3 regions of the Shewanella polaris genome follow, and region 3 is predicted to be linked to each of the others. Evidence: predicted binding sites of a transcription regulator. Region 3 holds the regulator's gene; each other region holds the start of a gene.
What was found. Region 3 encodes sigma-54, which starts transcription at its own class of promoters, with help from an activator protein. Its sites were predicted from a motif close to GTTGGCACGNNNNTNGNNT; they were not measured.

Region 1 (2,208 bases), 460 kb from region 3:
TGCTCACAAGCTTAGGATTTAGAGGCGCCATTATCTTAATGGCTTCACTATTAGGCATTGTATGGTTATGTAGTTTAGTGACCTTAAAAGATGACTTAGGCAAAGCGAAAAATAAACCAAAATTCAAAGATATTTTTTCTAAAAGCCGGGCTATTAACTTATTGTCGGCGGCGCGAATGTTTTTGTTTGGCGCCAGAGATGTATGGTTTGTGGTGGCATTACCGGTATTTTTAGCCACAACCTTTGGCTGGGATCATTGGTGGGTCGGCAGCTTTATGGCTAGCTGGGTGATTGGTTATGGTGTGGTGCAATCTGTTGCACCTTATTTCACCGGTAAACGACAGGGCAAAGTACCGAGCGGCCGAGCTGCATTTGCATGGGCAACTTACTTATTGCTCATTCCCGCCGCGATTGCAGTGGCGCTACATGCAGATTTTTATGTGCTGGAAAGTGTCGTTATCGGCTTATTAGTGTTTGGTGTGGTATTTGCGATTAACTCATCACTGCATAGCTACCTAATTGTTAGCTATGCCGGCAGTGATGGCGTGTCGCTGGATGTGGGCTTTTACTATATGGCTAATGCCATGGGGCGGCTTATTGGAACTGTACTGTCTGGTTGGGTGTATCAAGCCTATGGATTAGAAGCCTGCTTGTGGATATCCAGTGGCTTTGTAGCACTGGCAGCTTTAATTTCACTTAAGTTGCCTCATAAAGGGTAAACCATTACAGCCACTAGATGCATTTTTGTTTACTTATCGATATTTCGCTACGGTGGTGTGGTAGCCTGAAACTCTTACCGTATCATCGGTAAAAATTGCCTGCTCGTCTATGGCTTCCTCATTACTGATTTTCTTACCTTAAATTTAAAATATCTAAAAATCATGGTCTTATAACGTTTTGTTAAAGTTGGCACGATGTTGGCTTTAACTAATACATAGTCGTGGTGTGAATCGTTCGTTTTTACGATAGAGATAAGATATTTGTATAAATCTTCAGCGTAAATTCAATACACATCACAATGTAAACCGTACACCAAGGAGGTTTTTATGTTGGGCTGGACATTAATGTTTTTAGTTATAGCCGTTATAGCGGGTCTATTTGGTTTTACCGGTATTGCAGGTGCAGCAGCAGGCATCGCGAAAATTATTTTCTTTATTTTTATTGTGTTGCTAGTGATTTCGTTAGTAGCCAATGCAATTCGAGGAAAAGCTCCCCGAGCATAGTATTTACCTCATCTCTTAATCAGAGTTGAGGCTACTTAAACAAGTTTATTCGATTACAACCATCATCCTGGAGATGAATATGAAATTATTAAAATTACTAACAATGGCAAGTTTAATGGTGTTTTTAACGGCTGGTTTATCAGCATGTTCAGATAACAAAGCTGAAAATGCAGGCGAGAAAGTGGATGAAATGATCCAAGATGCTGGTAATGCAGTTGAAGATGCATGTGAAGATGTTAAAGAAGGTATGAAAGCAGAAGATCCTGACTGTTAAGCATTATACCAATCAAATTAACTATTTTATTCGTTGAAAGTCGTTAAGTTCTCTATTGAAAATGCATTAATATCGTTAGGGTAATGCCTATATAAATCAATGCAATTCGAAGTGAAAAGTTTGACTGATTGCTGCGGAGTAACCAGATAGTTATTAGGATATGTATTAACCTAAGCAGCACGCATGTGCTGCTTTTTTTCAACAGGAGGACCACCATGCTAACCCGTATTCATATTAAATATTACTATACTGTTGGCGCGTTATTGGCTTTGTGCTTTTTTGTGGCGCTTCCTTATATATTACTTAAGGTTATTTTTGCTTGGATTGCATTATCCTTGGGGCTGGTGAGTTCAGCTTATTGGTTTAATAGCGCAGGCATTTTCCGAAAAAGCCAAGATGGCAGTATTCCTTGGTATATCAGTTGGAGTTTTATTCCATTTTTAATGGGTTCCCAGCTGTATAACGCTTGGGCGAGAAAACACGACAAAGTACCCGCAATCCAAAAAATAGATAAGCAGTTGTATTTAGCATGCCGATTGTTTCCCAGCGATATTGATCAACTTAAGCATGAAAACATTGACGCAATTTTGGATGTTACTGCTGAATTTGATGCACTTGAGTGGACCTTGATGGATGAAAATATTGCCTATTTAAATATTCCTATTTTAGATCACAGCGTGCCGACCGTCGCGCAGTTAAATCAAGCCATTA
Region 2 (2,208 bases), 1.4 Mb from region 3:
TTGCCTATACTGCTTGCTGGCGATTTAGCAAATGCGGCTTTAGCTTCCGTTTCTGTGGCAAAAGATTTGTATTTAGCTTGCGGGTACTTGTCAACGGAACGCTTAGTGACATCCCAACTGGTAAAAATGCCCGTTTCTCGACCGGCCCATACTACGTAAAACTTCTTTGCCATGATGCGACTCTAATTTCAATAATGCTAACTTCGCTGATAACGTGGTTGCATGATGCCATGATTAAACTCGGCTTTGAAACAAAAATGCATGTTGTATGTAACAGTTGCAGTTAACTTGAACATTTTAAGCCAATTACTTAAATTTGACTGGCTTTGCTGGGGATCAGTCTAGGCTCAGTGGTCCATCGATATTTTGATAATCAACACTACCAGAACCCGAATTAACAATGGTCAAACCTTTGGTATTAGCCACATCAATACCACCGGAACCATCATTTATCTTAACTAATCCAGAGACTTGTTCAACCTTGATTGAACCCGAACCATCGTCAATACTCACATCACCAATAACATTGTTAATACCAATAGACCCAGAGCCATCTTGTAATATGATGCCGCCATTAACGTCAGTAATATTGATAGAGCCAGAACCATCAATAAGTGACAATTTACCAGTATTATTCAACACGACACTGCCCGAACCATCGGTTAATACTAAGTTACCAATATTATTGATTACAATGCTGCCCGACCCATCGATTAACTCAATATCAGCACTGACATCCTCAATTTTAATAGAACCTGAACCGTCTTTAATATTGAGAGCTAACGTTGACGGCACTTTAACCAATAAATCGATAAAAGGTGACTCGCCAAAAAATTGGTCGCTGTGTATTTCTGATAACAAATAGGCTTTGTCACCTTTGCGGGTCAAACTGAGTTTAATTTCTATATCATCTTGATCTAATGACGGGGTATAGATGTCGGCATGGACTTCGACTTCTTTTAGACCTTCAACGCCGACAACAGTTAACTTACCAGCCCCTGTTTTGGCGACTAATTCGGTTAATGAACCCGTATCAAGCTTCAATTGCTGTTGTACTAAGTTAAGATCTGGATGAGCTTGATCAGACTGTTGCGATAATGAAAATACTGACTCTGCTTCACTATGCGAAGCACCAAATATTGTCGCACCTAAAATAAGCCCGACCGTGACACTAATGGTTGCGATACGAATAGACATTAGATTAATTCCCTTTATGAGGATAAAAATAAGCTTAGCTCACTAAACAATTTTTATTAACAAGGTTAACTGATGTTTGTATGAGTTAGCGGTAATTAACCATCAAGTAGCATTTTTCATACCAACTAAACAAATTAATACTTTACAACAGCTTAGAGTTATCACTAATAAAAGTAACTCAGCCATTAAACCAAAAAGGATTAAAATCCCATACAATGTGGTTAACTTCACCACTGTTATCATTACCGTGATCATTACAGTTAACTAAAACAACAAAGAAAATAGCCCTATGTCGACGTCTCCAGCAATACCAAACACTTTAGTTATCATTGTGGGTTCAACCAACCCAGTAAAAATAAGTGCAGCACAACACGCCATTGAACAATACTTCCCAGATGTTCAAATACGTTGTAGTGGCATGCATGCCCCCTCATTAGTGGCAGACCAACCCATGACCGAAGCAGAAACAAAACTGGGGGCTATCAACCGTGCTCAATTTTGCCAAGCTAATGCAACAAGCCTAAATCAACATGCTGATTTTTATGTGGCAATGGAAGGCGGTGTTGACCAGTGTGATAACGGACCAGCCACCTTTGCTTATATGGCCATTATCCATAACGACACATTATCAGTCGGCCGCAGTGCTAATTTACCTTTGCCACAGAAAGTGTTTAACGCCTTGCAAGCTGGCGAAGAACTTGGCCACGTGATGGATCGTTTGTTTAACACCCATAATATAAAACAAAAAGGCGGCGCTATCGGTTTGTTAACCCGAGGTTTAGCCACCCGAGAAAGTATTTATACCCAAGCGTTAGTGCTGGCAATGGCGCCTTTTATCAATATGGAGTTTTTTAATGACTGATAATCATCCAGTAAATGCCACTAACGCTAACATGCATCCAAGCGTGATCCGCGAGCTACTAGCCCAAGACAATGCCGCATTAGCAGCAGTTATTCGTGAAGTGTCAGCAGAATACGGCTTAACCCCAGACAAAGGCTTTAGCGTAGCAG
Region 3 (2,208 bases):
AATTATCCAACAACTGAAAAGTCGCGGTTTAGGGGTATTAATTACCGACCATAATGTTCGTGAAACGTTAGATGTTTGCGAGCGGGCCTATATTGTTAGCCAAGGTAATTTAATTGCTGAAGGTACACCTGATGAAGTATTGAGCAATCAACAAGTTCGAGCTGTGTACTTAGGTGAACAATTCAAGCTATAGTTAAGTTACGGGTCTTTTAAACTATCTAACTCGTTTTGTTGAACGTTAACTAAATAACGTTAAATGTCATTGATGTATGTAACAATCAATACAGTATTTTAGATTGTCATTTTTATGGAAATCATCTAGGGATAAGCGGTAAATGAAAGCGTCACTCCAACTCAAAATGGGTCAACACTTAACCATGACCCCACAATTGCAGCAGGCTATTCGCTTACTGCAATTATCGTCATTGGAGCTACAGCAAGAAATCCAACAAGCATTGGATTCAAACCCATTGCTTGAAATAGAAGATGAGTTTTCAGAAGCAAAAAACTCCGCAAAAGAAAATCGAGACCAAGCTGATACCGACTTTAGTGACAACAGCAGCGTTAATAAAGAAAAAGACACCTCTACAGTTGACACTGCAGAGTCTATAACCAAAGAAACCATGGATGATCTAGCCATGGATACGACATGGGACGAAGTGTATACCGCCTCCCCAATGTCAGGTTCAGGCAGTGCGAGCATGCGCGACGATGACATGCCATTCCAAGGTGAAACCACTGAAGGTCTGTATGAGCATTTAGAATGGCAAAAAAATCTTACTCCCTTTTCTGAGACCGATTTAGCAATTGCCACCGCTATCATTGATGCTATTGATGAACAAGGTTATTTAACCCAAAGTACCGAAGATATTCTCGAAGCAATGGGCGATGAAACCGTTGAACTAGATGAAGTTGAAGCCGTATTAAAGCGCATTCAACACTTTGATCCTGTTGGTGTAGCGGCTAGAGATTTAAGCGAGTGCTTATTCATCCAATTAGCGCAATATGCCAACACAACCCCCCATATTGATAATGCTCGTCTGCTGATTAAAGACTATTTAGATTTAATTGCCGGGCGTGATTTTAGATTGTTAATGCGTAAAACAAAGCTAAAAGAAAACGAGTTGCGTGACGCTATCACCCTAATCCAGTCACTTAATCCTCGTCCAGGTTTATTAATTACTGCCGTAGATGACGAATACGTCATACCCGATGTTACGGTACTAAAGAAAAATGGCCGATGGGTTGTAGAGTTAAATCCTGACAACATGCCAAAAATTGGCGTTAATCAACAATACGCCGCCATGGCGCGAAGCAGTAAAAATCCGTCGGATAGTCAATTTATTCGAGGCCACTTGCAAGAAGCTAAATGGTTTATTAAAAGTATTGAAAGCCGTAACGACACATTACTCAAAGTGGCCAATTGCATTGTACAATTTCAACAAGGTTTCTTTGAATATGGCGAAGAAGCCATGAAACCAATGGTATTAAATGATATCGCTGAAGCTGTAGAAATGCATGAATCAACCATTTCACGGGTGACTACCCAAAAATACATGCACACCCCACGAGGACTGTTTGAACTAAAATACTTCTTCTCTAGCCATGTCAGCACTGACGATGGCGGTGAATGTTCATCTACTGCAATTCGTGCTTTTATCAAAAAATTAGTTGCTGCAGAAAACCAGCAAAAACCGCTGAGTGACAGTAAAATGGCCCAACTTCTGGCTGAACAGGGCATAAACGTTGCTCGTCGTACCATTGCAAAATATCGTGAAGCAATGATGATTCCACCGTCTAACCAACGTAAGAGTTTATAACCTACAAGGCAACGGAATATATTCATGATAAATTTTCAAAGCTTGAACGACACTCCGATCAGAGCCATAATGCAAACGTTGCGCTCAATGTATAAAAGTTACAACAAAGATCAAAAGCCAGTAAAATCACAGATGGCATAGTGATGTTTGCCATGTCAGAATGTACTGATATGTATACTGCAATAGACGCCCTGATCGATAAGCTCAACCGTCAGGTAATTAAACACCAACAGAAGTATACACAACACTAACGATGGAACTTTGTACCATTCTGCGACCGGAGTGCACTACCTGTGCCACCCCGGGCAGTAAGAAAAAAGTACTGGAACTCATCAGCAACTTAGTCGCTGCCCAGTACCCACCCCTATCTTCGCAAGAGGTTTTTGAA

Region 1: a site for sigma-54 is predicted at 906-924, ahead of FH971_RS19570 (DUF1328 family protein). Genes of this name have one in related genera too.
Region 2: a site for sigma-54 is predicted at 1,305-1,323, ahead of FH971_RS03460 (DUF4097 family beta strand repeat-containing protein). Genes of this name have one in related genera too.

Annotation. Positions count from the first base shown of each region.
Region 1 is NZ_CP041036.1:4,473,363-4,475,570, reverse strand. Features, by position in the region: gene arsJ (organoarsenical effux MFS transporter ArsJ) at 1-719, shown strand, start outside; gene FH971_RS19570 (DUF1328 family protein) at 1,047-1,223, shown strand; gene FH971_RS19565 (hypothetical protein) at 1,303-1,497, shown strand; gene FH971_RS19560 (diacylglycerol kinase family protein) at 1,713-2,208, shown strand, end outside.
Region 2 is NZ_CP041036.1:810,519-812,726, reverse strand. Features, by position in the region: gene FH971_RS03465 (ribonuclease H family protein) at 1-173, opposite strand, end outside; gene FH971_RS03460 (DUF4097 family beta strand repeat-containing protein) at 337-1,197, opposite strand; gene yjjX (inosine/xanthosine triphosphatase) at 1,487-2,059, shown strand; gene FH971_RS03450 (GNAT family N-acetyltransferase) at 2,052-2,208, shown strand, end outside.
Region 3 is NZ_CP041036.1:4,014,318-4,016,525, forward strand. Features, by position in the region: gene lptB (LPS export ABC transporter ATP-binding protein) at 1-193, shown strand, start outside; gene FH971_RS17520 (RNA polymerase factor sigma-54) at 336-1,820, shown strand; partial or broken gene hpf (ribosome hibernation-promoting factor, HPF/YfiA family) at 1,817-2,071, shown strand; gene ptsN (PTS IIA-like nitrogen regulatory protein PtsN) at 2,074-2,208, shown strand, end outside.